2 regions of the Dactylosporangium sp. CS-033363 genome follow, and region 2 is predicted to be linked to the other one. Evidence: riboswitches for the same ligand, from Rfam matches in the RefSeq annotation. Region 2 holds a riboswitch; the other holds the start of a gene.
What was found. Region 2 has a riboswitch for thiamine pyrophosphate ahead of thiS (sulfur carrier protein ThiS). Riboswitches for the same ligand answer to the same signal wherever they lie in the genome.
Positions count from the first base shown of each region.

Region 1: it holds a riboswitch for thiamine pyrophosphate, as region 2 does, so the genes downstream of both, ACQPZ4_RS44580 (ECF transporter S component) here and thiS (sulfur carrier protein ThiS) in region 2, are expected to answer to the same signal.

Region 1 covers NZ_CP192032.1:9,660,761-9,675,555, forward strand. The annotation lists gene ACQPZ4_RS44550 (metal ABC transporter permease) at 1-779, shown strand, start outside; gene ACQPZ4_RS44555 (ArsR/SmtB family transcription factor) at 769-1,062, shown strand; gene ACQPZ4_RS44560 (hypothetical protein) at 1,046-1,813, shown strand; gene ACQPZ4_RS44565 (hypothetical protein) at 1,841-2,437, shown strand; gene ACQPZ4_RS44570 (acyl-CoA dehydrogenase family protein) at 2,489-4,393, opposite strand; gene ACQPZ4_RS44575 (alpha/beta fold hydrolase) at 4,450-5,271, opposite strand; TPP riboswitch at 5,324-5,440, shown strand; gene ACQPZ4_RS44580 (ECF transporter S component) at 5,515-6,099, shown strand; gene ACQPZ4_RS44585 (ABC transporter ATP-binding protein) at 6,110-7,438, shown strand; gene ACQPZ4_RS44590 (energy-coupling factor transporter transmembrane component T family protein) at 7,435-8,142, shown strand; gene ACQPZ4_RS44595 (PHP domain-containing protein) at 8,221-9,948, shown strand; gene ACQPZ4_RS44600 (hypothetical protein) at 9,948-10,331, shown strand; gene ACQPZ4_RS44605 (aminotransferase class IV) at 10,383-11,270, shown strand; gene ACQPZ4_RS44610 (sigma-70 family RNA polymerase sigma factor) at 11,254-12,090, shown strand; gene ACQPZ4_RS44615 (HAD family hydrolase) at 12,056-12,772, opposite strand; gene ACQPZ4_RS44620 (FtsK/SpoIIIE domain-containing protein) at 12,972-14,795, shown strand, end outside.
Region 2 covers NZ_CP192032.1:9,209,311-9,224,105, forward strand. The annotation lists gene ACQPZ4_RS42445 (methyltransferase domain-containing protein) at 1-404, opposite strand, end outside; gene thiC (phosphomethylpyrimidine synthase ThiC) at 415-1,932, opposite strand; gene thiD (bifunctional hydroxymethylpyrimidine kinase/phosphomethylpyrimidine kinase) at 1,991-2,806, opposite strand; gene ACQPZ4_RS42460 (thiamine phosphate synthase) at 2,803-3,327, opposite strand; gene ACQPZ4_RS42465 (thiazole synthase) at 3,321-4,073, opposite strand; gene thiS (sulfur carrier protein ThiS) at 4,087-4,299, opposite strand; TPP riboswitch at 4,293-4,403, opposite strand; gene thiO (glycine oxidase ThiO) at 4,428-5,465, opposite strand; gene thiE (thiamine phosphate synthase) at 5,462-6,070, opposite strand; gene ACQPZ4_RS42485 (aldo/keto reductase) at 6,089-7,069, shown strand; gene ACQPZ4_RS42490 (hypothetical protein) at 7,135-7,560, opposite strand; gene ACQPZ4_RS42495 (hypothetical protein) at 7,755-8,117, shown strand; gene ACQPZ4_RS42500 (hypothetical protein) at 8,110-8,547, shown strand; gene ACQPZ4_RS42505 (hypothetical protein) at 8,567-9,349, shown strand; gene ACQPZ4_RS42510 (error-prone DNA polymerase) at 9,392-12,697, opposite strand; gene ACQPZ4_RS42515 (DNA polymerase Y family protein) at 12,697-14,214, opposite strand; gene ACQPZ4_RS42520 (hypothetical protein) at 14,211-14,795, opposite strand, start outside.

The DNA.
Region 1 (14,795 bases), 450 kb from region 2:
TCGTCCAGCGCCGGCTCTCCCTGATCGGCGACGGCCTCGGCCACGTGGCGCTCACCGGCGTCGGGCTCGGCCTGCTGCTGCACCAGTCCCCCGTGATCATGGCGGTGCTCGCCGCCGCGGCCGGGGCGGTCGTCATCGAGCTGGTCCGCGAGCGCGGCCGCACCTCCGGCGACATCGCGCTGTCGATGCTGTTCTACGGCGGCATCTCCGGCGGCGTGGTCCTGGTCAACCTCTCGGACGAGCAGAGCAGCCGGAGCCTGGTGACGTACCTGTTCGGCTCGCCGCTGACCACGAACCGCCAGGACCTGACGGTCATGCTGATCCTGGGCGTGGCCGTGCTGGCGGTCGCGATCCTGCTGCGGCCCTGGCTCTTCGCGGTGTGCCACGACGAGGAGTACGCGCGCGTCTCCGGCCTGCCGGTGCGCACCCTGAACCTGGTCCTGGCCGTCACCACCGCGGTCACCGTCACCGTGGCCATGCGGGCCGTCGGGCTGCTGCTGGTCAGCGCGCTCATGGTGGTGCCCGTCGCGACCGCGCAGCAGATCACCCGCGGCTTCCGGGCCACCATGCTCGCCGCCATCGGGCTCGGCCTGCTCGTCTCCGGCGCGGGCGTGTGGCTGTCCACCGCGATCGACACGGGCCCCGGCGCGACCGTCGTCCTGCTCGCGATCGCCGGATTCTTCTTCGTGACCGTGGGCGTTTCGACGGTACGGGCGGCAAGACGCTCACGGCACCGCACGCCCGACCCCGCGCCGAAGGTCGAAGCCGGTGTCACCTGAGCCCCAGGACGGCTACGAGGCGGCGGGCGAGCTGCTCAAGGCCCTGTCGGCGCCGCTGCGCATCCGGATCGTGACGGAGCTCGCCACCGGGCCGCAGTGCGTGCACGAGCTGGTGGAGACGCTGGGGGTACCGCAGCCGCTGGTCTCCCAGCACCTGCGCGTCCTGCGCGGCGCCGGCGTCGTGCGCGGTTCCCGGCGCGGCCGCGAGATCGCCTACGCTCTGATTGATGAACACATCGCGCACATCGTCGCGGACGCCGTCAGCCATGCGCGCGAGGGCTGACCGCCTGGCCGCAGTGGCGCTGGCCGCGGTGCTGGCGCTGACGGGCTGTACCAGCGGCGGCAAGGAAACCTCCCCGGAGCAGACCCCGACCCCGGCCGGCCCGGTGGCGACCGACCCGGCCTCGGTGTTCCGGGCCGCGGTCGCGAAGACGAACCAGGTCCCGCTGTCGTTCACGATCGACTCCGACCTCGGCACGATCGGCACCATGACCGGCGACGGCGCCTCCGACCCCAGGCAGAAGGCGACCGCGTACAAGGCGCAGCTGCTGACCGCCGACCGGAAGATCGACATCGCCGCCGTCCTGGTCACCCCCGACCTGTACCTCCAGGTCACCGGCCTGACCACGGACCGCTGGGCGCACCTGATCACCACCAAGGTCAAGTCGCTGGCCAAGCTCGGCCTCGACCCCACCGGCAGCCCGACCGGCCTCGGCTCCCTCGCCGACGAGATCGTCACCGTCCAGCAGACCGCCCCCGGCTCCTTCAGCGGCACCCTGGACAAGTCGAAGAGCCCGCTGCTGGCGAGCGCGAGCCCGACCGACGCCCTGAAGGCCGTCCCGTTCGAGGCCACGGTGAACTCGGACGGGTACATCACGCAGCTCGTGACCCACACCCCGGCCGTGGGCTCCGCGCCCGCCTCGACCAGCACCGTCAAGTTCGCCAACTTCGCCAGCAAGACCATCAAGGTCGAGCGCCCCGACTCCTCGACGGTCGAACAGGCCCCCGACGCGTTCTATTCAGCACTGCAGTAACCGCCCGGATACGCGACGCTGGGAGCCATGAAGCTCTATGCCGACCGTGCCCCCGTCGCCATCCGGCAGCTGCTGACCGACGTGCTCGTGGTCGTGTGGGTGTACGCCTGGGTCAGACTCGGGATGGCACTGTTCGACCTGATCCAGAAGCTGGCCGCCCCCGGCCGCAAACTGGAGGACGCCGGCAACGGCCTGGCCTCCAACCTCAACGGCGCCGGCGACCGCATCAACAAGGTCCCCGGCGTGGGCGACAACATCGCGGCCCCCTTCCGCGACGCCGCCAACGCCGCGGGCTCCCTGGCCAACGCGGGCCGCGAACAGCAGGAGATCGTCAACGACCTGGCCTGGATCCTCTCGCTCGTCATCGTGATCCTGCCGGTCCTGCTGGTCGTCGCCGTCTGGCTGCCGCTGCGCATCCGCTGGTCCCGCCGCGCGGGTTCGGCAGCCCGCCTGCGCGGCGTCACTGCCGGCCGCGACCTGCTGGCCCTGCGCGCCCTGGCCACCCAGCCGCTGAAGCGCCTCCTCAAGGTCGACCCGGAGGTGGCCGCCCTGTGGCGCCGCGGCGATCCCGAAACGGTCGAGGCCCTGGCCCGCCTGGAACTGCGCTCCCTCGGCCTGCGCTGAGCATGCGAACGGGCCCCGGGCAGGTCAGCCCCGGGGCCCGCCAGCACAACATCAGAACCGGCGGCGTACGTCCTCAGCCGTGGATGGCCCAGGCTCCCAGGTCGCCGTCGAGGGGCCGTCGGCCGGGGCCGGCACGACGCCCTCCTCCAGGGACAGGTAGCGGCCGGCCAGCACGCGCTTGGCGGCGGCCATCTCCACCGAGTCGGCGTTGGTCCACAGGTCGTGGAACAGCGCCTCCGCGCGCAGCGTGGCCTGGCGGCAGAACAGGTCCGCCAGCTCCACGCCCTCCGGCCGCGCCGCGAGTTCCGTCCGCGCCTTCACGCAGGCCGCCGACATCGCGAACAGCTCCGCGCCGATGTCGACCACGCGGCCCAGGAAGCCCTGCTTCTGCTCCAGCTTCCCCTGCCAGCGCGCCATGGCGTAGAACGTCTCGCGAGCCAGGCGGCGCGACGCCCGCTCCACGTAGCGCAGGTGTACCGCCAGCGGGCCGAAGTCGCCGAAGCCGCTCGGGAGCTGGCCCTTCCCGGCGACCAGGGTCGGCAGCCACTTGGCGTAGAAGCCGCCGGCCTTCCCGGCCGCCTTCGCCTTGCGGCCCAGGCCGGCCTCGGGGTCGATGATGTCGCCGGCGACCGAGAGGTGGGCGTCGACGGCCTCGCGGGCGATGGCCAGGTGCATGATCTCCGTGGAGCCCTCGAAGATGCGGTTGATCCGCAGGTCGCGCAGGATCTGCTCGACCGGGATGGCCCGCTCGCCGCGGGCGGCCAGGGACTCCGCCGTCTCGTAGCCGCGGCCGCCGCGGATCTGGACGAGTTCGTCCGCGACCTTCCAGGCCAGTTCCGAGGCGTACAGCTTGACCAGGGCCGCCTCGATGCGGATGTCGTTGCGGTTGTCGTCGGCCAGGCGGCAGGAGACCTCGAGCATGGCCTCCATGCCGTACGTGGAGCCGGCGATGAAGGCGATCTTCTTGGCCACCGCCTCGTACTTGCCGATCGGGCGGCCCATCTGGACCCGCTCGGCGGCCCACTCGCGGGCCACGCCCAGGCACCACTTGCCGGCGCCCACGCACATCGCGGGCAGGGACAGGCGGCCGGTGTTCAGGGTGCTCAGGGCGATGCGCAGGCCCTGGCCCTCGCCGCCGATCACGTTCTCCTTCGGGATCCGCACGTTGTGGAAGCGGGTGACGCTGTTCTCCAGGCCGCGCAGGCCCATGAAGGCGTTGCGCTTCTCGATCGTCACGCCCTCGGCGTCGCCCTCCACCACGAAGGCGGTGATGCCGCCCTTGTGGCCCTCGCTCTTCGGGACCAGGGCCATGACCACGAGCAGGGTGGCCAGGGTGCCGTTGGTGGCCCACAGCTTCACGCCGTTGAGCAGGTAGTCGCCGTCCTCGGTGGGCACGGCGGAGGTGCGCAGGTTCGCCGGGAACGAGCCGACCTCCGGCTCGGTGAGCAGGAACGCCGACACCTCCCCGGCGGCCAGGCGGGGCAGGAACCGCTGCTTCTGCTCGTCGTTGCCGACCAGCTTGAGCGGCTGCGGCACGCCGATCGACTGGTGCGCCGAGAGCAGCGCGCCGATCGAGGGGTTGACCGAGCCGACGAGCATGAGGGCGCGGCAGTAGTCGAGGTTGGTGAGACCGAGCCCGCCGTACTTCTGGTCGATCTTCATCCCGAAGGCGCCGAGCTCGCCGAGCGAGCGCAGGACGTCGTCGGGGATGCGTGCCTCGCGCTCGATCTGCTGCCCGTCGACCTCGGCGGACATGTACGCGGCGAGCTTCTCGCGGAACTCGGAGCCGCGCGCCTCGGCGGCGGGGTCGAGCTCCGGCAGTGGGTCGATGAGATCGAGGCGGAACCGGCCCAGGAAGAGCTCCTTGCCGAAGCTGGGCTTGCGCCACTCGGTCTCGCGGTTCTCCTCGATGACCTTGCGCGCCTCCCGTTCCGCGCGCGCCGACGTCGCAACCATGGACACCCCCAGGTAGACGCTCCTGAAGCCAGGTTATTACCCGCGAGTAGCCATGGCTATGCCTGAACGCCGGTCCGGGCCAGGATGGCGTTCGCCACTTCGGATGGCGCCTCATCGGGAATCCAGTGGCTGATCCCCGCAAGCGGGACGAACCGGTAGTCCGCCGCGACGAAGTCCGCGCAGGCCCGGGCGGCCGTCGGGCCGATCGCCACGTCGCCGTCGCTCCACAGGTAGGTCGTCGGGACCGTCGCCGCCCCGAGCCCGACCAGGTCGAGCGAGCTCATGGCGCGATACCAGTTCAACGCGGCCGTCAGCGCGCCCGGAGCAAGAAGTGGATCAATATACTGCTCGACCGGGGCGAGCGGGGCGAAAAGCCCACGCAGCCGCCGGGCATCGTCGTCCAGCAGCACCGACTCGGCCTTCCCGGGCTGTCGGAAGAGTTTGATGTACGCCGACCGCTCCTTCTGATCCGGATCGTTGGCATAGGCGTAGGCCGAGGCGTGCGGATGCGGCACCGAAACCGCCGTGAGCGTCCGCACCCGGTCGGCGTGGCGCAACGCCACGTGCCAGGCGCAGATGGCGCCCCAGTCGTGCCCCACCAGGTGTACCGACGAAATCTGGAGCGCATCGAGCACGGCCACGACGTCCAGCGCGCACTCGGTGATCCGGTAGTCCTCGACCGAAGGCGGCCGGGCGCCCGGCGAGGTCCCCCGCTGGTCGAGGGCGTAGGTCCGCAGCCCGGCCGCGTGCAGCAGCGGCGTCACGGCCGCCCATTCGCCGCTGTGCTGCGGGAAGCCGTGCAGCAGCAGGACCGGCTCGCCGTCCTCGGGCCCGCCGGCGACGACGTCGAACGTGAGCGAGCGCGCCGTGATTTTCATGACCCGAGACTACGAGCAAGCGACGTTCACTGTTACCTTCAGAAAACAACTGCACATCCGACAGGGGAGCGCACAGCGCTGAGAGTGCGGCCGCCGTGGACCACGGCGCCGCAGACCCTCGAACCTGATCTGGGTAATGCCAGCGCAGGGAGCTCGGTCACCTCATGCCAGCACCGCCATGCCGTCACCGGCCTGGCGGTCGCGTCTCCTTCTGGTTCGCCTGAACTGGGAGGTATCGAGATCATGGAAGCCCAAGCCGCAGAGACACGGTGGCGGACCGTCGACATCGTCGTCGCGTCCATCATCGCCGTCGCGTTCGCCGGGGTGTTCTACGCCTGGAACAACCTGTGGAACGCCCTGGAGAGCTTCGCGCTGCCGTGGCGCGCGGTCATCTACGGCATCTGGCTCATCCCGGCCGTCCTCGGCCCGCTCGTCATCCGCAAGCCCGGCGCCGGCCTCTACACCGAGCTCGTCGCGGCGATCGTCTCCGCGCTGTTCGGCTCGGCCTGGGGGCTCACCGTCGTCGTGTCCGGCCTGGTGCAGGGCATCGGCGGCGAGTTCGGGTTCGCGGCGACCGGCTACAAGAAGTACAAACTGGTCAATGCCCTGGTCGCGGGCGGGCTGTCCGGCCTCGGCGCGGCGCTGTTCGACCTGAGCGTCTACTACGGCGACACGTTCAGCGCCGGGCAGAAGTGGACGTACGCGGCCCTGGTCGTGGCGAGCGGCGCGGTCGTGGCCGGCGCCGGCAGCTGGGCCCTGCAGCGGGCGCTGTCGCGCACGGGCGTCCTGGACCGCTTCCCCAGCGGCCGGGAACGGGTCGCGGTCTGAACCGGCACCATTGAGTACGGTCGAATTCCGCGGATTCGGGTGGCGGCACGCCGGGCGCAAGGCCTGGGCGGTCCGCCACCTCGACCTGCGCATCGAGCACGGCGAGCGGGTCCTGCTGCTCGGCGCCTCCGGGGCCGGCAAGTCCACCCTGCTCGCCGCGCTCGCCGGCCTGCTCGCCGAGGACTCCGGCGAGCAGGAGGGCCAGGTCCTGATCGACGGCGTCCCGGCCCGGCAGGCCCGCGGGGAGACCGGGATCGTCTTCCAGGACCCGCAGACCCAGCTGGTGATGAGCCGGGCCGGCGACGACGTGGCGTTCGGGCTGGAGAACCGGGGCGTGCCGCGGGCCGGGATCTGGCCGCGGGTCGACGCCGCGCTGAGCGCCGTCGGCTTCCCGTACGACCGGGACCGCAGCACCGCCGCGCTCTCCGGCGGCGAGCAGCAGCGCCTGGCCATCGCCGGCGTCATCGCGCTGCGGCCCGGGCTGCTGCTGCTCGACGAGCCCACCGCGAACCTCGACCCGGAGGGCGCCCAGCTGGTCCGGACCGCGATCGCCAAGGTCATCCAGGACCTGGACGCCACCCTCATCCTGGTCGAGCACCGCGTCGACGAGGCCCTGCCCCTGGTGGACCGGACCATCGTCATCGGCGACGATCCCGACGCGGTGTGGTCGCCGGGCGCCCCGCTGCCGTCCCGCCTGGCCAAGGCGGCCCCGGGCCAGGCCCTGCTGACCGCGGAGGGGCTGGCCCTGCCGCACACGAACAACACGATCGACGAAGGTGTACTGGAAGGTCAGGCGCTCGCCGTCGAGGGCCCGAACGGCGCGGGGAAGACCACCCTCGCCCTGCTGCTCGGCGGCCTGACGAGACCGGCCCGGGGCCGCGTGGTCGCCGCGGCCGCGCTCGCCGGACGGGACGCGGGCCGCCCGCCGCACCGCTGGCGCGCGAAGGCCCTGGCCGCGCGGATCGGCTCGGTGTTCCAGAACCCGGAGCACCAGTTCGTCACCGACACGGTCCGGGCCGAGCTCGCCCTCGGCGGCGCGTCCGACAGCACGGTCGACGAGCTCCTGCAGCGGTTGTACCTCGACCGCCTCGCCCTGGCCAACCCGTTCACGCTGTCCGGGGGCGAGCAGCGAAGGCTCAGCGTCGCCACCGCCCTCGCGGCCGCGCCCCGGGTGCTGGTGCTGGACGAGCCGACGTTCGGCCAGGACCTGCGCACGTGGCGGGAGCTGGTGACCCTGCTGGCCGACCTGCGCGACGAGGGCCGCGCCCTGGTGCTGGTCACCCACGACCCGCAGCTGGTCACGGCGATCGGCGACCGCCGCCTGGAGCTGACCCGATGACCTGGCTCGGGCGCCGCGACGCCGTGGCGAAACTCCTCGCGGCGCTCCTGGTCACCGCGGCCGTGGTCACCACCCTCGAGCCGGTCGCGTCGCTGACCGTCATCGGCGCGCTGCTGATCCTGCTGCCGTTCACCGGGGTCGGCCTGGGCACCCTGTGGCGGCGGGGCTGGCCGATCCTGCTCTCCGCCACCGGCATCTTCCTGTTCACCGTGCTGCTCGGGGCCAAGGACTCGCCGGTCGTGGCCCACGTCGCCGGGCTGGACGTGCGGGAGAACGCCATCGGGTACGCCCTGCGCCTCCTCGCCGTCGGCCTGCCCGGCTTCGTGGTCTTCGCCACCATCGACCCGACCGACCTCGCCGACTCCCTCGTCACGCACCTGCGGGTGCCGCCCCGGTTCGCGATCGGCGCGCTGGCCGCGTTGCGCCTGGCCCCGCTGCTCGCCGGGGAGTACCGGCTGATCCGGCTGGCCCGGCGCGCCCGCGGTACCAAGGCGGGCCCTTTCTCGACGCTCTTCGGGCTCCTCGTGGCGGCCATCCGGCGCGGGATCCGGCTCGCCACGGCCATGGAGGCGCGCGGGTTCGACCGCGGCAACCCCCGCACGATCGCCCGCGAGACCCGCTTCGGCTGGATGGACCTGCTGGTGGTGGCCCTAGGCCTTACCCTCGCGGCCACGGTGATCTTGCTGAAGTTCGCGTGCACATAGGCATATCGCTACCTGTTGTTCGCTCGCGCCATCGAGGGTCGGCGGTTAGGACCACCTAACAGCTGAGGAGTGCCTTCCATGGGCCACGGCCACGGCCACCACCATCACCACGCGGACATGCCGGCGACCACCGGCGACGTCCCCGCGGTGCTCGACGCGTCGATCCCGGACAGCGAGCTCTCCCCCGGCGACGTCTCCCGCCGCGGTTTCCTGCGCCGCGCCGGCCTGCTCGGCGCCGCTGCCGCCGCGGGCGGCGCGCTGGCGAACGCCGGTGTCGCGCACGCGCACGGCGATGACGACCACCACGACTTCGACGGCTGGGACCGCCACGGTCACGGCCGTCCGTCGAACAACAACCTCAAGTGGCTGGCGGGCGACCACCACATCCACACCCAGTTCTCCAGCGACGCGATGTACCGGGTCGACGACCACGTGAAGCACGCGTCGGCGTTCGGCCTGGACTGGATGGTCATCACCGACCACGGCAGCGTCAACCACGCCAAGATCGGTGTCGACAAGGTCAACCCGGGCATCCGCGCGGCCCGCGAAGACTACAAGGACATGCTGGTCTTCCAGGGCCTGGAGTGGAACATCCCGGCCGCCGAGCACGGCACCGTCTTCGTGCACCCCGGTGCCAACGAGGTCGCCGTCCTCAAGGAGTTCGAGAACACCTTCGACGGCTCGGTCCAGGGCGCGGTGAACCCGGCCAACGTGACCGAGGCCCTCGCCATCGCCGGCATCAAGTTCCTCGGCGACCAGGTCACCAAGCGGCGGGTCCAGGACGCCCTGTTCCTGGCCAACCACCCGGCCCGCAACGGCATCGACTCGCCGCACGAGATCCGCGGCTGGCGCGACGCCAACCCGCGCATCGCGATCGGCTTCGAGGGCGCCCCCGGCCACCAGGCCGCCGGCATCGCCAAGCCGCTCGGCGGCGGCGCGGGCCGCGGCTTCTACGAGAACGCCCCCAACGCGAACTCGTACCAGGGCTACCCGCTGGAGAGCTACCGCACCTGGGGCGGCTTCGACTGGATGACCGCCACCGTCGGCGGCCTCTGGGACAGCCTCCTGGCCGAGGGCAAGGCGTGGTGGATCACCGCGAACTCGGACTCGCACGTCGTGTACGAGGAGACGGCGAAGCGCCCCGACAACACGGACTTCAACACCAACGGCTACCACTTCGACCCGGTCTACGGCCAGCCGACCAGCCTCACCCCGGGTGACTTCTGGCCCGGCTACTACAGCCGCACCCACGTCGGCTCGAGCAACTTCAGCTACGCGGCGGTCATGGACGGCATGCGCAACGGCCGCGTGTGGGTCGACCACGGCGGCCTGATCGACGGTCTCGACGTGCAGGTGCGCGTCAAGGGCTCGCCGGTCGGCACCACCCTGGGCGGCTCGCTGCAGCTGCGCCGCGGCCAGCGCGCCGAGCTGGTCATCAAGATCGACCTGGCCGCCAAGGCGAACTGGGCGAACTTCGTGCCGAAGCTGGCCCGCGTCGACGTCATCCGTGGCGCCGTCAAGGGCGCCGTGTCCGACAAGGACACGTTCAAGGCCCCCGACACCAAGGTCGTGCAGTCGTTCGAGGTCACCAAGACCTCGGGCTCGGTGTCGTTCACCTACGACCTGGGCGTGGCGGACCAGCCGTTCTACGTCCGCGTCCGCGGCACCGACGGCAACCGCACCGCCCCCGGCTACCTGGGTGCGGCCATCGACCCGGTCGGCCCCGCGATCGACGTCCTCGGCGACGCCGACCCGTGGAAGGACCTCTGGTTCTACGCGAACCCGATCTGGGTTCTCCCCCGGTAATGCCGTTCCCCGACGTCCAGGCGGCCGACCATCACATCCTGACGGAAGGCCGCCCCGCGTTCACGTACTTCTCCGGCGGGCAGGTCGCCGTCGGCACCGAGGCGGAGCAACCCCCGGAGGGCGCCCGCCAGGTGGTGTTCGAGGGTCACGCGGCCCTCAAGGGCACCATCGCGGTGTCGGCGATCCTGGCCGGCTCGGCGATCGAGAAGGTCGTGATCCTGGGCGGCATGACGGCCGTACCGGAGATGCTGGTCGACACGCGCGACTTCGTGCGGCCGATCTGGCGCGACGGGGCGCTCACGCTGGTCACCCAGTTCGGCCGGGGCGGCGTGCTGGTGCCCTTCGAGCCGCCGAACAACCGGCCCTGCTGCGCGGACCACTGAACGCGGATCACTGAACCTGTTGCGGCGTGCCCCCGGGCTAGTCTCGGGGGCATGCTGCAGCGGTACGACGAGCGCAACGCCGACGTGAAGTACTGGGTCAACGGCACGCTCCGGCATCGGGACGAGCCGGGCCTGTCCCCGTTCGACTCCGTGGTGCAGGGCGGCGACGCGGTGTGGGAGGGGCTGCGGCTTTACGACGGCGGCGTCTACGGCCTGCACGAGCACCTCGCCCGGCTGCGGCGCTCGGCCGTCGCCCTGGGCTTCGAGGGCATCCCGGCCGACGCCGACGTGATCGCGGCCCTGCGCGCGACGCTCGCCGCCAACGACATGCGCGACGGCGTGCACGTGCGGCTGACCCTGACCCGCGGCGTGAAGGTCACCAGCGGCATGGACCCGCGGCTCAACCGCTCCGGCTGCACGCTGATCGTGCTCGCCGAGTTCAAGGCGCCGGTGTACGACACGAGCGGCCTGACCCTCGTCACGAGCAGCGTCCGCCGGCCCGGCCCGGACGTGCTCGACCCGCGCATCCACCACAACAACCTGCTCAACTCGATCCTCGCCAAGCTCGAGGCGAACGTGGCCGGGGCCGACGACGCGATGATGCTCGACGCGCGCGGCTTCGTGGCCGAGACCAACGCCACCCACCTGTTCGCGGTGGCCGGCGGCGAGCTGCTGACCCCGCGCGCGGTCGCCTGCCCGGAGGGCATCACCCGCGACACCGTGCTGCGCATCGCGCCGGTGCCGGTGCACGTGCGGGATCTGGCGCAGGTGGAGCTGTACACCGCGGACGAGGTCTTCTGCACCGGGACCATGGGCGAGATCGCGGGCGTCGTCGCCATCGACGGCCGCCCGATCGGGGACGGGAAGGTCGGCCCGGTGACGAGCCGGATCGCGGAGCTGTACCGCGAGCACGCCCGTACGAATGCCGTCCCCGTCTGAGTTCGAGGCGCTCACCGGCCCGCTGCGGCCGCAGCTGCGCGCGCACTGCTACCGGATGCTCGGCTCGCTCGACGACGCCGAGGACGCCGTGCAGGAGACGCTGCTGCGGGCCTGGAAGAGCGCCGGGCGCTTCGACGCCGCCACGGTGCGGCCGTGGCTGTTCACCATCGCCACCAACCGCTGCCTGACCATGCTCAAGGGCCGCCGGCGGGCGCCCGAGTGGCCCGAGCCCTACCCGGTCCCGGCGGCCGAGGCGGCGGTCGTCGCGCAGGAGGGCATGGAGCTGGCGTTCGTGGCCGCGCTGCTGCGCCTGACCGCCCGCCAGCGCGCCGTGCTGCTGCTGCGCAACCTGCTCGGATTCTCCGCCGCCGAGACGGCGCAGATGCTGGGCACCTCCGTCGCGGCGGTGAACAGCGCCCTGCAGCGGGCCAGGCACGTGGCTCCGGCCGGCGTCGCCCCCGACGACAAGGTCCGGGAGCAGGCCGCCCGGTACGCGCGGGCCTGGGAGTCGGGCGACGTCGACGCGATCGTGGCGATGCTGACGCAGGACGCGCGGTACTCGATGCCGCCCCTGGAGGAGCGCTATGCCGGCCGCGACGCCGTCCGCGCGCTGGTGGCCGACCTGGCGGGGTTCGAGTGGCGGTTCCTGCCCGCCACGGCGAACGGACAGCTCGCGTTCGGCACCTACCGGAGGGTGGACGGCGGGTTCGTGCCGTCCGGCCTGGACGTGCTGCGGTTCGAGGGGCCGCTCGTGGCCGAGGTGGTGTCGTTCCTGGAGGCCGACTTCAGCCGGTTCGGCCTGCCCGCAGCGCCGCCGTAGCGAGCTCGTCGTACAGCGGCCGGGCCCGGTCCACCAGGCCCCGGAGGTGCTCGGGGACGTCGGCGGGCCTCGGGTCCCAGGGCGAGAAGCCGGTGGAGCGCTCGACCGCGGCGTACCAGTGCGGCGCCCAGACCCCGTCGGTGTCCCGCCGCCCGGCCGGCCAGCTCAGCATGGCCGGGTCCCAGTCCAGGCCGAGCGCGGCGCACAGGGCGGACAGCGTGCCCGCCGGGTCGCGCAGCACGTCCGCGGCGTCGACGACCGGGCCGCCGTGGGAGCGGAAGATCTCGACCTGCTGGGGGTACCCGAGATCCTCCAGCGTCGGCTCGCCGCGCACCTTGGCGTAGGAGGCGACCACGTACGCCGGGTCGCGGATCAGGAACGCGTTGCTGACCTGCCCGAGCCAGTCCCGCCCGATCTCCGTTAACAGGTGGTGGGTCATGTGCTTCTGGTAGAACACCGCGGCGTCGACGGGCGCGAGCAGCCCGGCCACGGCGTCCTGCCACCGCCGCGGCTGGGAGCCGAGGATCTCGTCCCGCCCCGGGTGCTCGAGGCCGGTCTCGGCCAGGTAGTGCGCGTAGAGGGGCTCGTCGACGACGACCGTGTCGGGCCGCGCGCCGAAGCTGCGCATCATCGCGGTGGAGATGTTTCTGGGCCCGGACCACATCGCCACTCGCGTTGTCATGGTCCACGAGGGTAACCCATACGGCTTTCGGCCCGTTTTATGAGGGAATAGCAGGAAATCCTGGCGCGCGTCGATGCGATCCACTCGGCGTCGCGGCGCTTACTGTCGAGGGCGGAGCCTCGCAGTGCGTCCGCCCCGCCACCAGGCTTTCTCGGGACCGACGACGGATTTCGCTGCGCGGGAAGAAAGGGGCCGGTCCATGGACCTGCTGATCGACGTGCGAGTGGCCAGGCGCGACTCGGCCGCGACCCTGGATCGCACCGTCCGGTTGCGGGCCGACCCGGGCGGGGCCGTGGCCGACCTCGTCGCCGCCCTGCTGGGGCTGCTCGACCCGGCCGACCGGCCGCAACAGACCACCTGGGCCTGGCTGGCCCGCACCGGCCGCCGCCTCGACCCCAACCGCCCGCTGGGCGACCAGGGGATCCGCTGCGGCGACGCGATCCTGCTGGCCCCGCCCGAGCAGCGCCCCGAGCGGCCGCAGCGGGCCGAGGGGCACCGCTTCGAGCTGCTGGTGCTGGCCGGGCCGGACGCCGGGGTCTGGCTGCCGCTGAGCCCGGGCGAGTTCGTGATCGGCACCGATCCGGCGAGCGACCTGGTGCTCACCGACCCGACGGCCGGCCGGCGCCACCTGCACCTGGGCATCGGCAGCCACGAGGTGGCCGCCACCGACCTGCGCTCCCCGGGCGGCACCCGGCTCGACGGGGAGCCGCTGGCCGGGACGGCCACGCTGGCCGGCGGGCAGCTGCTGCGGCTCGGGGCCACGCTGGTCACGGTCGAGGAGGTGCCCGCGGACGATCCGCTGCCGAAGGGTCCTCCGCCGGCGGTCTGGCTTCCCGTGGTACCGCAACCGCTCAAACGCCGCCGCCTGGCCCTGCGCCGCAAGTCCGCCGACCCCGCCGCCGAGTTCGACGCGGCCATGGAGCGGGCCGAGGCCGACGCGGCCATCAAGCACCGCGCCGTCGTGCAGGCCCGCCGCACCGAGGTGCCCAGCGTGGCCCACCTGGCCCGGGCGGCCGACCGGCAGGAGAAGCCGGCCCGCCGCCCCGACGACCGGGACTTCCTCACGCTGCGCATCGCCACCGCCGACCAGCCGAGCCGGCTGCGCTTCGAGCAGGCGGCGACCACCGGCGACTTCGATCCCGCGCACACCGAGCGGATCGGGGCGCTGCGGCAGCGGTACGCGACCGACCCCGACGTCCCGGTCGAGGCCGACCTGCGCACGCTCGGGGCGCTCGGCGCGCACGGCGACGAGGAGACCCGCCGGGCGCTGCTGCGCTCCTGGGTCGTCCAGCTGGCCACCCTGGCCGGCCCGAACGACCTGGCCCTGGTCGTGCTGGCCACGCCGGAGGAGGCCGAGCACTGGCGGTGGACCGGCTGGCTGCCGCACACCCGCACCCTGACCGCGGCCTTCGCGCCGGGCGCCCGCACGGTGGCCGCCCAGGAGGAGGACCGCCGCCGGGTCCTGGCCCTGGTGGAGGCCCTGCTGCGGCAGCGCCGGCTGGGCCGGCACGCGATCGCCGAGCAGTTCGTCCCCCATGTCGTCGTTCTACTGCCAGACCCGGATTCGGTACCGCCCGAGTCGCTCGCCCGTCTCGTCGAGGACGGCCCGCGCGGGGGGATCAGCCTGCTCACGGCGGCCGCGACGGCCCAGGAGCTGCCGGCCGGGGTCGTCGCGCTCACCGGCGACGGGATCGGCGCCGAGGTCGCCGACCGGGTCGCGCACGCCCTGGCCGCCAACCGCGACGCGGCCGGCGGCGCGGCGCCCCGGATCGCCCCGCTCGGCGAGGTCCTGGGCCTCGGCGGGGAGCCGGCCCCGAGCGCGATCGTGAAGCGCTGGGTGCCCGCCACCCGCGACCGCGGCCTGGCCGCCCCGATCGGCTTCGGCGGCACCGGCCCGCTCGTGGTCGACCTGCGCCGCGACGGGCCCAACGGCATCATCGCGGGCGCGCCCGGCTCCGGGCGGGCCTGGCTGCTGCGCTCCTACCTGGCCGCGCTGGCCGCGACGTACCCGGCGAACCGGCTC
Region 2 (14,795 bases):
GCGGCGCGGTTGGCGACCACGACGCTGGCCGCGCCGCCGGGGCGCAGGGTCCCGGCGAGCGCGGCGACGACCTTGTGCGGGTCGTCCACGACCTCGAGCAGGCTGTGGCAGAGGACCAGGTCGACGCTCTCCGGCTCGACCAGGTCGGCCAGGCCGTCGCCGTCGCCCTGGACCGCGCGGACCCGCTCGCCCACGCCGGCCTCGGCGGCGCGGCGGATGAGGGCGGCCAGGGCGTCGGGGCTGGCGTCCACCACGGTGACCGTGTGGCCCGCCTGCGCGAGCGGCACGGCGAAGCCGCCGGTGCCGCCGCCGACGTCGAGGGCGTTCAGCGGACGCTCGGCCCGGGCCAGCTCGCGACGCAGCACCTGCCAGACGACCGCGGTGCGGGGCGCAGAAGACTCCACCCCGGCAACCTTAGTGGAGCAGCGGGAGGTACACCTGACCACCTGCCGCGGTGAACTCGTCGGACTTCTGCCGCATGCCGAGCTCGGCGTACTCGCGCAGGTCCTGGCTGATCCGCATGGAGCAGAACTTGGGCCCGCACATGGAGCAGAAGTGCGCGGTCTTGGCGGGCTCGGCCGGGAGCGTCTCGTCGTGGTACGAGCGCGCCGTGTCCGGGTCCAGGGCCAGGTTGAACTGGTCCTCCCAGCGGAACTCGAACCGGGCCTTGGACAGCGCGTCGTCCCACGCCTGCGCGCCCGGGTGGCCCTTGGCCAGGTCGGCGGCGTGCGCGGCGATCTTGTAGGCGATCACGCCGGCCTTGACGTCGTCGCGGTCGGGCAGGCCGAGATGCTCCTTGGGGGTGACGTAGCAGAGCATCGCGGTGCCGTACATCGCGATCATGGCCGCCCCGATGGCCGAGGTGATGTGGTCGTACGCGGGTGCGATGTCCGTCGTCAGCGGCCCGAGCGTGTAGAACGGCGCCTCGTGGCACCACTCCCGCTGCAGGTCCACGTTCTCCTTGATCTTGTGCATCGGCACGTGCCCGGGGCCCTCGATCATGACCTGCACGTCGTGCTCCCAGGCGATGCCCGTGAGCTCGCCCAGGGTCCTGAGTTCGGCGAGCTGGGCCTCGTCGTTCGCGTCGGCGATGGAGCCCGGGCGCAGGCCGTCGCCGAGCGAGAAGGCCACGTCGTACCGCGCGAAGATCTCGCACAGTTCCGCGAAGTTCGTGAAGAGGAAGTTCTCCTCGTGGTGCGCCAGGCACCAGGCGGCCATGATCGAGCCGCCCCGCGACACGATGCCGGTGACCCGCTTGACGGTCAGCGGCACGTACCGCAGCAGCACGCCCGCGTGCACCGTCATGTAGTCGACGCCCTGCTCCGCCTGCTCGATCACGGTGTCGCGATAGGCCTCCCAGGTCAGCTTCAAGGGATCCCCGCCGACCTTCTCCAGGGCCTGGTAGATCGGCACGGTACCGATGGGCACCGGCGAGTTGCGGATGATCGCCTCCCGCGTGGCGTGGATGTGCTTGCCCGTCGAAAGGTCCATGACCGTGTCGGCGCCCCAGCGGGTGGCCCAGGTCAGCTTGGCCACCTCCTCGTCGACGCCGGAGGACACCGCGCTGGTGCCGATGTTGGCGTTGACCTTCACCAGGAACCGCGACCCGATGATCATCGGCTCGCTCTCCGGGTGGTTGACGTTGTTGGGCAGGATGGCCCGGCCGGCCGCCAGCTCGGCGCGCACCAGCTCCGGCTCGACGCCCTCGCGGATCGCCACGAACTCCATCTCCGGGGTGATCACGCCCTGGCGCGCGTAGTACAGCTGGGTCCGCTCGACCGGGCCGCGCGCGGCGATCCACGGCCGGCGGTCGGTCACCGGCCCCGACGTGTCGTAGAGCCGCACCGGCGGGTTGTCGCCGGCCAGGTCGACCTCGGCGAAGGGGACGCGGAGATCCTCGCGCGAGCCCTGGACGTACACCTTGCGCTTCATGCTCTTCCTTCCTGAAAAAGGGCAGACTCCACCCCAAGAACCGACCGATTTGTCCGAATTAGCGGAAAGGCCCCCAGGCCAGCGGCCCGTGACCGGCACCGAGCGACCAAGCGGCAGCCCGGGTCAGGGCGTTGTGCACATAGGTCTTGGCCCCGTCGAGCGCGGTGGGCAGGTCCTCACCCGAAGCGAGCCGCGACACCACCGAAGCCGCGAACGTGCAGCCGGTCCCGTGGTTGTTGGACGTGGTGATCCAGGGCGCGGTCAGGAGCGAGGTGCGCCCGTCGTACCAGATCGCATCGACCGCCTCCGCGCTCCCCCGCAGGTGGCCGCCCTTCACGACGACGCACCGAGGACCGAAGGCGGCGAGATCCGCGGCGGCCTTCGCGGCGTCGTCGGCGTCGAGCACCTCGCGGCCCAGCAGCACCGACGCCTCGCGCAGGTTCGGGGTGACGACGGCGGCGTGCGGGAAGAGCAGCTCGAGGTACGCCCGCTCGGCATCGGCGGTGAACAGCCGGTCGCCCGAGGACGCGACGAGCACCGGATCGACCACGAGCCCGGGCAGCCGCGGCGCGTACTTCGCGATCACGGCGACGGTCTCGGGCGTGGCCAGCATCCCGGTCTTCACCGCGGCGACGGGCAGGTCGTCGAGCACGGCCTCGAGCTGGGCGGCGACGAACGACGGGTCGACGGCGGAGATGGCCCGCACGCCGGCGGTGTTCTGGGCGGTCAGCGCCGTGATCACGCTGGTGCCGAAGACGCCGTGCGCGGCGAAGGTCTTGAGGTCGGCCTGGATGCCGGCCCCGCCGCCCGAGTCGGAGCCGGCGATCGTCATCGCGACCGGTGGGCCGGCGCTCATGCCAACAACAGCGCTCATGCGGTCAGCAGCTCCTTGACCAGGCGGGCCGGGTCGTCGGCGCGCATCACTGCGCCCATCACGGCCACGCCCGCCGCGCCCTCGTCGAGGCAGTCGCGCACCCGGGCCGGGGTGTCGACGCCGCCGAGCGCGTACACCGGGACCGGCGCCACGACGGCCATCCGGCCGAGCGCGGCCAGTCCGAGGGGCGGGCCGTACCCCGGCTTGCTGCGGGTGGCGAAGATCGGGGAGAGCGTGACGTACCGGAAACCCTCGCCCGCCGCCGCGAACAGCTCCTCCAGGCCGTGGCACTTGCGCAGTGCCCCGTCCTCCTCCAGCAGCAGGCTGCCGCCGACCTGGTCGAGGCGGGTGCGCAGGGCGGCCGCGAGCTGCAGCCGGCGCCGCGGCGGGAGGTCGTGCTCGCGCAGGACCACCACCCGCGCGCCGCCGTCGATCGCGCCCGCGACGACCTCGTCCAGGGGGCGCTCGGCCTGCCGCCGGTCGGTGAACAGGATGAGACGCGGCTCGATCGGCTCTACCACGGCATGCCTCCGGTCGGGCTGGATGCGGTCGCGTGCAGCCGGCGCGGGATGCGCCCGGCCAGGTGGGCCAGCCGCCCGGCCCGCACCGCGAGGCGCATCGCCTCGGCCATGCGCGCGGGGTGCTCGGCCCGGGTGACGGCGGAGGCGAGCAGCACCCCGTCGCAGCCCAGCTCCATGCCGAGGGCGGCGTCGGACGCGGTGCCGATCCCGGCGTCGAGGATGACCGGCACGCTGACCAGCCGCCGGATGAGCGCGATGTTGTGCGGGTTGCGGATGCCCAGCCCGGAGCCGATCGGCGCGCCGAGCGGCATGACCGCGGCACAGCCCACGTCGGCGAGGCGCTGGGCGAGGATCGGGTCGTCGCTCGTGTACGGCAACACGACGAACCCGTCCGCCACGAGCTCGGCCGCCGCGGTGACCAGCTCGACCCCGTCCGGCAGCAGGGTCTCCTCGTCGCCGATCACCTCGAGCTTCACCCAGCTGGTCCCGAAGGCCTCCCGCGCCAGGTGGGCGAGCTTGACCGCCTCGGTGGCGGTGTAGCAGCCGGCGGTGTTGGGCAGCACGCGTACCCCGCACCGCTCGACCACGTCGAGCAGCGAGGGCGCGGCCGGGTCGAGCCGGCGCAGCGCCACGGTGACGAGGGCGGTGCCGCTGGCCCGGATGGCGGCCTCCAGCGCGGCGTGGCTGGTCGCGCCGCCGGTACCGAGAATCAGCCGGGACGGCAGCTCCACCCCGTCGAGGACCATGACGTCCGCGGTGTCAACCACCCTGCACCGCCGTCAGCACCTCGACATGGTCGCCGTCGGCCGGGCGGGTCCGCGCCCAGCTCGACCGGGGCACCACGGCACCGTTGAGGGCGACCGCGATCCCGCGGGGATCGTCCCCGGCGAGCGCGAGCACCACGTCGGCGACGGTGGTGTCGTCGGCGACCGTCGATGCGACGGCGTTGACCACGAGCTGCATATGGCTCATCACTCCTGCCTCCCTGCGCCGGCATGACCCGGATCAGGTTCGACGGTCGGGGGCTCACAGCCCCCCTCTCAGCCCGGTCACACCGGACTCCCGTGGGATACGCCTCGACCATAACGCCGCCGTCGGGCTCAGGTAAAGCGGCCCGACCCGAACGCGCTGATATCGATTTCCGTCGAATCGAAGACGATGAGATCGGCGATCGCCGCCGCGGTGGCCGGGGCCAGCAGGACGCCGTTGCGGTGGTGCCCGGTGGCCACCAGCGCGCCGCCGGGCAGCCGGTCGATCACCGGGGCGTTGTCCGGCGTGCCGGGTCGCAGGCCGGCCAGGGTCTCGGCGAGCACCAGCTCGGCCACCCCGGGCAGCAGGTCGGCGGCCGGGCGGAGCAGGTCCAGCACGCCGCCGGCGGTCACCGTCAGATCGGCCCCGCGCTCCTCCTCCGTGGCCCCGACGACGAGCTCGCCGTCGGCCCGCGGCACGAGGTACACGTCCCGCCCCGCCGCCACGCCCCGCACCACGTGCCGCAGCAGCGGTTCCGGCCCGCGCAGCCGCAGCAGCTGGCCCTTCACCGGCCGCACCGGCAGCCCGGTCAGCGCGGCCGAGCCGATCCCGGTGGCGACGATCGTCACATCTTCCCGAAGCGTGGACAGATCGGTGATCTCGCGCCGCTCGAACCGCACCGGCAGGGTGCGCAGCGCGCGCAGCAGGAGCCGCGGGTCGACCTGGTGATCGCCCGGCGCGAACGCCCCGCCGCGCACCCGCGGGGCCAGCAGCGGCTCCCGCGCGCGGAGCTGGCGGCCGGTGAGGGGCTCGATGGCGGTACCGGCGCGGCGGTAGAACCCGATCAGCCGGTCGACCTCCGCCTGGTCGTCGGCGGTGAGGGCGACGAGCAACGTGCCCTCGGTCCGGTAGGCGATCGGCACGCCGGTCCGCGCCTCGACCCGCGCCGCGAACGACGGCCAGCGCCGCACCGACTCGAGCATCAGGGCCTGCAGGTCCTCCTCGCCGAAGACGGCCTCGGCGGTGGGCGCGAGCATCCCGGCCGCGACCAGCCCGGCCCCCCGCCCCGGATCGCCGTCGTACAGCACGATCCCCTCCACACCCCGCTCGACCAGCTCGAACGCGATGCTCAGGCCGATGATCCCGGCCCCGACGATCGCGACGCTCACCGGAGGAACTCCGCGGCCGCGGCGTAGGGGTCGGCCGCCCCGCTCACGGCACCCACCACGGCGACCGCGTGCGCGCCGGCCGCGTAGAGCTCGGGCGCCCGGCGCGCGGTCACCCCGCCGATCGCCACCACCGGGACCTGGACCGCTTCCGCGACCGCGCGCACCCCCGCCACCCCGATGGCGTCGGGCAGGCCGGCCTTGGTGTCCGTCGCGTAAGCAGGACCTACGCCGAGGTACGAGGCGCCGTCGGCCACCGCCTGGCGCGCCGTGACCGGGTTGCGGGCGGTCGCGCCGAGGATCGCCGACGGGCCGAGGATGCGCCGGGCCGCGGCCACCGGCAGGTCGTCGGCGCCCACGTGCCCGCCGTCGGCCCCGGCCGCCAGCGCGATGTGCAGCCGGTCGTTGACCAGGCAGGTGCGGCCGAGCTCGCGGCACATGGCCAGCACGCGCACGGTCAGCTCGTAGGCCTCGCGATCCGTGACGTGGTCCTCGGGGCGCACCTGTACCACGTCGAAGCCCGCGCGCAGGGCCGCCGCGACGACGGCGAGGGTGTCGCGGCCCGGTCTCGTGTCGGTGATGAGATGCAGTCGTCCAGCAGGATGCACCGCGATAGCTTTTCAGACATGAAGCAAGTACGACTCGGCCGGACCGGCCTGCAGGTCTCGGAAATCTGTCTCGGCATGATGAGCTACGGCGACCCGGCCCAGCGCCCGTGGGCGCTGGAAGAGGAGGGTGCCGACCCGTTCGTGCGCCGCGCCGCCGAGGCCGGCATCACGTTCTTCGACACCGCCGACGTCTACTCCCTCGGGGCCAGCGAGGTCATCACCGGCCGGCTGCTCGCCAAGTACTTCGAGCGCCGCGACGACTACGTGCTGGCGACCAAGGTGCACGGCCGGATGAGCGACGTCCCCAACGACGGCGGCCTGTCGCGCAAGCACATCCTGGCCGGCATCGACAACTCGCTGCGCCGCCTCGGCACCGACTACGTCGACCTCTACCAGATCCACCGCTGGGACCCGAACACGCCGATCGAGGAGACCCTGGAGGCCCTGCACGACGTCGTGCGCGCCGGCAAGGCCCGCTACATCGGCGCGTCGAGCATGTACGCCTGGCAGTTCTCCAAGGCCCAGTACCTCGCCCGCGCGAACGGCTGGACCCCGTTCGTCTCCATGCAGAACCACTACAACCTCGTGTACCGCGAGGAAGAGCGCGAAATGCTCCCGCTCTGCCAGGACCAGGGCGTCGGTGTCATCCCGTGGAGCCCGCTCGCCCGTGGCCTGCTCGCCGGCAACCGGGGCCGCGACGGCGAGCGCCGCACCACGCGGGCCAACAACGACCCGTTCGGCGACTCGCTGTACTCGGAGAGCGCCTTCGACATCGTCGACGCCAACGCCGAACTGGCCGCCGAGCGCGGCGTCACCCCGGCCCAGACCGCGCTGGCCTGGCTCCTCGCCCAGCCGGCCGTGACCGCCCCGATCGTCGGCGCGACCAAGCTGCACCACCTGGAGGACGCCATCGCGGCGACCGACCTGACCCTGGACGAGAAGGAGCTCGAGCGCCTGGCGGCGGGCTACGTCCCGCAGGCCGTCTCCGGGCACTCCTGACCGGCCGCGCACACGAACGAGCGCCCGGCCGACCGGCCGGGCGCTCGCGAAAAAGCTAGGAAAAGCTAGTTGGCCGCGACGCCGAACTGGCCCTCGCCGCCACCCGCGTGGAACTCGGTGCCCTCGGCGAACGCGCCGTCGAAGCGCTGCGACAGGGCGTCGAGCTCGCCGAACTCGGCGGAGTGCGACTGCTCGCTGCCCTCGGCCGCGAAGACGTGGTCGTCCTCGGACGCGTCGTGGCTGTAGTTGGTGAAGTTGTCCGACTCGTAGTGGACGGCGGCCGGCTGGTCGTACTCGACGTGCTGACCGGTCGAGAAGTCCGTCGACTCCTGCGCGTGGTGGTCGTTCTCGTACACGCCGAACTGCGACTGCGCGTCGTGCTCCGAGCCGTGCGCCTGGTGCAGCTGGTCGAGACCATCGTGCTCCTGGCCGGTCTCGAAGTGGCCGTAGTCCACGTCGTGGCCAGTGTCGCCGGCGTCGAAGTCGCTCATCGTGTTCCCCTTGGTCGTCGTATTGCGTTGCCATGAACGTTACGGCCACGGTCGCGCGGAAGAATCCCGGAAACGTGCCAGTGGCGGCTTGCCGACAGAAGTGAACCACGCTCGCGGAGCGCGGCATGTCCTACCGCCGGCCAGGACCGATGCTGCCGAGGATACCGATCCGCGGCGGGGATACGCTGTCGGCCGTGATCGGGCCGCTGGCAATCGCCGCACACGTGCTGTCGCTCGTGGTCGCCGTCTGGGCGTTCGTCGAGTTCTTCCGGCAGCGCGAGCCGTCCCGCCCGCTGTTCATCGGCCTGTGGGCGGTCGAGGCGCTGGTGGTGGTGCAGGTCGTGGCGCTGATTGTCGGGCTGGCCGACGGCAGCCGGCCGACCGGCGGCGACATGGTCACGCTCATCGGGTACCTGCTGACCGCTGTCCTGCTCCCCCCGGCCGGCATCGTGCTGGCCCGCATGGAGCCGACCCGCTGGGGCTCGCTGCTCATCGGGGCGGCGGCGGTCATCGTGCCGGTGCTCATCCTGCGACTCGGACAGATCTGGAATGGCTGACAAGACCGGGAAACCCCTCAACCGCGGCTTCGGGCGCGTGCTCGTGTTCGTGTACGGCGTGTTCGCCCTCTCCGCCAGCGCGCGGGCCGGCGTCCAGATCGGCACCAAGTTCCACGACGCGCCGCTGGCCTATTCGCTCTCGGCGCTGGCCGCGCTGGTCTACATCGTGGCCACCGTCGCCCTCGCCCGCTCCAGCCCGGCCTCCCGCCGGGTCGCCTGGTTCGCGGTCGGCTTCGAGCTGCTCGGCGTGCTCGCGGTCGGCACGGCCAGCCTGGTCGACGAGGCCGCGTTCCGGCACCCGAGCGTCTGGTCCGGCTACGGCGAGGGCTACGGCTGGGTCCCCCTGATCCTGCCGTTCGTCGGACTCTTCTGGCTCTGGCGCACCTCCGGACAGCGCGCGGTCGCGGAGACGACAGCGGCGAACGGCTGACTGCTCCACCATTCGCGCCATGACCACTTCCCGTGGGCCGGCCATCGTGATGTACCTCGTGGCCGTCTTCGAGTTCCTGCTCGGCGGCGTCTTCGTCGGCGTCGGGGCCGTCGTGCCCGAGCTCACCACGACATTCACGCTGGTCGGTGGCGCGCTCATGCTCACCGCCGTGATCCTGTTCCTGTTCGGCCGGCGCTTCCACCGGCGGTTCAAGGACGCCCAGGCCCTGCGCGAGCACGGCGTGCGCGGCACCGCCCAGGTCCTCGGCGCGCGCCAGACCGGGGTGTACATGAACGAGCAGCCCCAGGTCGCGCTCCAGCTGCGGATCACGGCGCCCGGGCACGGCACCTACGACACGACGGTGAAGGAGTACGTGCCGCTGATCGCGACCGGCATGCTCGGCACCGGCCGCCCGCTCACCGTGCTCGTCGACCCGCTCGACCCGGCCAAGGTCGTCATCGAGTGGTCGTTCGCGGCCGAACAGCCGACGGCCGCACCCACGCCTCCCCCCGCCGCCGACCCCTACCTGAAGCAGCAGATCCTGGCCACGGGCATCCCCGGGACCATCCGGGTGCTGTCCGCCGAGTTCGCCGGAAGTCTCGACGAGCAGGGGCGGCCGTTGTACTCCGCGCAGCTGCACATCGCCGTCGACGGTCGCGCGCCCGTGGCGGGGCCGGCCGTCTTCGCGGTACCGCTGGAACGGGTCTCGGTCATGCAGCCCGGCGGGGTGATCCCGATCAAGGCCAACCCCAGCGACCCGATGCAGTTCGCCGCCGACTGGGACCGCCTGGCCACCGGCTGAGCCGTCGCCGGAGCCGCACCGGAAGCCGCGCTCACCGCAGCGTCAGCGGAAGTCGCGGCTCGGCGAGCGGATCGGCAGGGTCAGCGCGGCCAGGTGGTCGGCCCGCAGGTTGAGCACCCCCTCGGCCTTCTCGAGCACCCCGCGGATGACCATCGCGTTGGCCGTGCGGGCCACCCGGCGGTACCGCTGCCACAGCCCCGGCGTGCAGGTCACGTTCAGCATCCCGGTCTCGTCCTCGAGGTTGATGAACGTGACCCCGCCGGCCGTGGCCGGGCGCTGGCGGTGGGTGACGATGCCGCCGACCGACACCCGCCGCCCGGCGCTGACCGCCTGCAGGCCCTCGACCGACACCGCGCCGATGGTGTCGAGGTAGGGCCGGGCGAACTGGGCCGGATGCGCGTCCGGGGCCAGGCCGGTGGCCCACACGTCGGCGACCATCCGCTCGACCGCGTCCATGCCGGGCAGCATCGGCGCGTGCTGGCCGCCGACCGTGCCCGGCAGCCGGTTCGCCGTCTCGCGGGCCGCGGCGCCGGCCGCCCACAGGGCCTCGCGGCGGGTGAGTCCCAGGCTCGCGAAGGCGTCCGCGGTCGCGAGGGCCTCCAGGTGTACCGCGGACAGGCCCGCCCTCCGCGCGACGTCGGTCAGGGAGGTGTAGGGGCCGCCGTCGTGCCGTACCGACGCGAGCTTTTCCGCCACCGCGTCCCCCAGCGTGCGCACGGACCTGAACCCCAGACGGACCGCGGGGCCGTCCCGGCCCCAGTCGCGCGGCAGCTCGGACACGTCGGGCTTGGGGTCGCCCTCCAGCGTGGCCGCCGCCTCGCTCGCGTTGATGTCGGGCCGGCGCACCTCGACCCCGTGCCGGCGGGCGTCGTCGACCAGCGACTGCGGCGAGTAGAACCCCATCGGCTGGGCGTTGAGCAGCGCGGCGCAGAACGCGGCCGGGTGGTAGCGCTTGAGCCAGGCGCTGGCGTAGACCAGATAGGCGAAGCTCATCGCGTGGCTCTCCGGGAAGCCGTAGTTGGCGAACGCGGCCAGCTTCTCGAACAGCTCCTGCGCGAGCGGGCCGGTGATCCCGTTGCGGGCCATGCCGGCGAAGAGCCGGTCGCGGATCGCGCTCATCCGCTCCATCGAGCGCTTCGAGCCCATCGCCCGGCGCAGCTCGTCGGACTCGGCCGGGGTGAAGCCGGCGACGTCGATGGCCATCTGCATGAGCTGCTCCTGGAACAGCGGCACGCCCAGGGTCTTCTCGAGCGACGGCTTGAGCAGCGGATGCGGATAGGTGACCTCCTCCTTGCCGTTCTTGCGCCGGATGTACGGGTGGACGGAGCCGCCCTGGATCGGGCCCGGCCGGATCAGCGCCACCTCGACCACCAGGTCGTAGAACGTCCGCGGCTTGAGCCTCGGCAGCGTCGCCATCTGGGCCCGGCTCTCCACCTGGAACACCCCGACGGAGTCGGCGCGGCAGAGCATGTCGTACACCTCGGGGTCGTCCAGCGGCATGTGCGCGATGTCCAGCTCGGAGTCGATCATCTCGAACGCGTACCGCAGGGCCGAGAGCATGCCGAGCCCGAGCAGGTCGAACTTGACCAGCCCGACGGCGGCGCAGTCGTCCTTGTCCCACTGCAGGACGGTCCGGTTCTCCATGCGGGCGTGCTCGACCGGGCAGACCTCGATCACCGGGCGGTCGCAGATGACCATGCCGCCGGAGTGGATGCCGAGGTGCCTGGGGAACGTCATGAGCTCGTTGGCGAAGTCCACCACCGGCTTGGGGATGTCCTCGCTCTCCGTGACCTGGACGGCGCCCCAGCGCTCGACCTGCTTGCTCCAGGCGTCCTGCTGGCCCGGGGAGTGCCCGAACGCCTTGGCCATGTCGCGGACGGCGGACTTCGGCCGGTACGAGATGACGTTGGCGACCTGGGCGGTGAAGGTGCGGCCGTACTTGCGGTACACGTGCTGGATCACCTCCTCGCGGCGGTCGGACTCGATGTCGATGTCGATGTCCGGCGGCCCGTCGCGCTCCGGGGACAGGAACCGCTCGAACAGCAGCCCCCACCGCACCGCGTCGACGTTGGTGATCTTCAGCGCGTAGCAGACCGCCGAGTTGGCCGCCGAGCCGCGGCCCTGGCAGTAGATGCCGTTGTCGCGGCAGAAGGTGACGATGTCGTGCACGACCAGGAAGTAGCCGGGGAAGTCCAGCTCCTCGATCATCGCCAGCTCGTGTTCCAGCTGGGCGTGGGCCTTCTGGTTTCCTGGGTACCGCTCCTTCGCCCCCTCCGCCGTGAGGTGCCGCAGCCACTCCATCTCGCTCACGCCCGCGACCGGCACGGGGTAGTCGGGCAGGTTGGGGGCGACCAGTTGCAGGTCGAAGGCGAGCTCGCGGCCGAGGCGGGCGGCGTTGGGTACCGCATCCGGATAGGCGGCGAACCGTTTGGCCATCTCGGCGCCGGAGCGCAGGTAGGCGGAGCCGGCGGCGGGGAGCCAGCCGTCGATCTCGTCGAGGCTTCTCCTCGCCCGTACCGCGGCCAGGGCGGTGGCGAGTTTGCGCTGCCTCGGCACGGCGTAGTGGACGTTGTTGGTGGCGATGATGTTGTTTGAGAGGGCGTGGAGGACGTCGTTGCGCTCGTCGTCCAGCGGGTCGCCGTGGGAGGTCAGCTCGACGACGACGTTCTCGCTGCCGAAGAGGGCCTCCAGCTGGTCAAGCGCTTGTCTGGCCGCCTCCGGGCCGTGTTCCAGCAGCGCCGCCTGCACCGGGCCCTTGCGGCAGCCGGTGAGGACCACGGCGTGGTCGCGCAGGGCGGCGGCGGTCTCCTCCAGGTCGTACACCGGACGGCCCTTCTCCCCGCCGCGCAGATGGGCCTCGCTGAGCACGCGGGAGAGCCGGGCGTACCCCTCCGGACCGCGGGCGAGCAGCAGCAGGTGGCGGCCGAGCGGGTCCGGCTCGCCGTTCTGCGGCCCGGGCAGGCCGAGGGAGAGCTCGGCGCCGAACACCGTCTTCAGGTCGAGCGCCCGGGCCGCCTCGGCGAAGCGCACCACGCCGTAGAAGCCGTCGTGGTCGGTGATGGCGAGGGCCTCCAGACCCAGGCGGGCGGCGGTCTCGGCCAGCTCCTCGGGGTGGCTGGCGCCGTCGAGGAAGCTGAAGTTGCTGTGGCAGTGCAGCTCGGCGTACGGCACCGCGTCCCGCGCCTTGGCGATCGCGGGCGGGGTGTACTCCGCGCGCTTGCGCGTCCAGGCCGGCGAGTCGCCGCCGTCGGCCGCCAGCACGTCCGGGTGGTAGTCGGGGCCCGGGGGCTCCCAGCTCATCCGGTCGTGCAGCTTCGACCAGGGGATGTCGGGGTTCGTGAAGCCCATCAGTCGTACAGCGCTTCCATGTGCCAGGCTCCGTTTCGCAGTACCGCCAGAAAGGCCCGGCCGTCCGCCAGCAGCAGCTGGAACCGGGCCGCCCGGACCGCCTCCTCCTCGTCCCACCAGCGCTCGTCGATCGGCCAGGGCCCGGCCCAGCCGGTGATCTCGCTGGTCTCACCGGCGAGCTCGATGTCGTGCGGGTCGCCCGTGAGCTCCAGGCGGCCGCTGACCCCGACCGGTCCGCCGCTCGCGTCGCGGACCACGGCGGGGATCGGCTCCGGGTACACCGTGGCCGGGCTCGGGCTCGGAATGCGGCCGGGCCACGGCGCCTCGGTCGCACGGGCCTCGCGCTCGTCGCCCCAGGGCACGAGCCTGACCCGGCTCTGGTCCGCCCGCCCGCCGTCGAGGACCGCGGTGAGCACCGAGTCGGGCCCGAGCAGCCCCTGCACCCGGGACATGGCGCGGTGGGCCCGGTCCCGCTCCTCGCCGGCCTCGCCCCAGAGCCCCGGCTGCAGGCCCAGGTGCTGGATGACCCCCTCGGGGACGAGCGTGAGCGTCTTGACGGCGCGGTCCTGCCCGCTCCTGACCCACCCCTCCAGCTGCCACCGCAGCCGGTCGGCGACGGCGTTGATGCTGAGCAGCCCGTCGTGCCGCCAGGTCCGCACCAGCTCCTCGCCCGTCTCGGTGACGGCCTCGATGGCCAGGCGCGTGCAGGCCAGCCCGTGCCGCCCGAGCCGGTCGTGCAGCCGCTCGGCCAGATTCCGCGCGGCGAACGCGGCGGCGTCGACCCGCTCGACCGGCTCGTCGAACGTCTCGCTCACCATGAGATCGGGCGGCGCCTGCCGCGGCGCGAGCGGCCGCTCGTCCCGCCCGCCCGCGAGCCGGTGCGCGAGCGCGGCATCGAACCCGAACCGGTCCAGCACGTCGGCCCCCGGCAGCGCCGCGAACTCCCCCAGCGTGTGGATGCCCAGCCGGCGCAGCAGGTCGACGAGGTTGGGCCGCCCGATCGCCGCGATGCTCTGCAGCGCCAGGAACTCCGCCGTCTCCCCGTCGGGCACGATGATCCCGGCCCGCGCGGCGAGCCCGGCCGCGAACGTCCCGTCGGCGATCCCGGCCTGCGCCTCGACTCCGCACTGCTGCGCGATGTGCTCGACGATCCGCTCGGCCGCGACCGCCTCCCCTCCGTAGTACCGCGCGGGCCCGCGCACCGCCAGCGCGCACGCCCCCGGCCGCAGCGCCTCGACCCCGGCGGCCACGGCCTCGACGGCGGCGAGCACGGGCTCGAACGCGAGCATGTCCCGCCCGGGGTCGTAGTCGAGCACAATGAGATGCGGGCAGCGGCCTTGCGCCTCGCGCTTGCGCAGCCCCCGCCGGACCCCCTCTTCTCTTGCTGCGGGCGAGGCCACGAGCACCTTGTTGGCGTGCAGCACGGCGACGGGCTCCTGCGACGGGTACCCGTCCACGATCTCGGCCGCCACGATGGGCCAGTCGGGACACCAGACGACGATCGTGCGCATGCTCATCCCACCCTGCGCAGCTTGACCGGTGCTTGTTCGGGCTGCTCCCCGGTCGTCACCGGTGGCGCTTGTATCGAGGGCAGGACGCCGGTCATCTCGGGGAGCTGCAGCGTCGCCTCGCGCGGCGCGCTGGCGGCCCCGCGGCCGCGCGCCTGGACGGTGAGCTCGCGGTGGCGGAGGCGGCCTCGTCCGGTACCGATGCCGCTCCAAACGCCGTCGACGGGCGCCAGCGTGAGGTCGGCCCCGGCCCACGACCCCGCCGCCATGAGCACGCTCCCCCGCTGCCGGGCCCGCGCGGCGAGCCGCCCGGCCACGACCGGCGCGATCGCCCCCGGCGGCGCCGTCACCACGATGTCGAACCCATCAAGCATGGCGGCGACGATGGTCGTCCATTCGGTGCCGGGATGCGGCACCAGCACCAACCGCTCGAGCGCGATCCCCATCTCGGCCGCCGCGACGGGATTGAACGACGGCAGCCCCACGACCGCACACCAGGACCCGGCCTTGGACGCGGCGGCCAGCATCGCGAGCAACACCGACGAGGTGTGCACGGCAATGGTCGCCCCGCGGCGCAGCCCGCCGCCCGG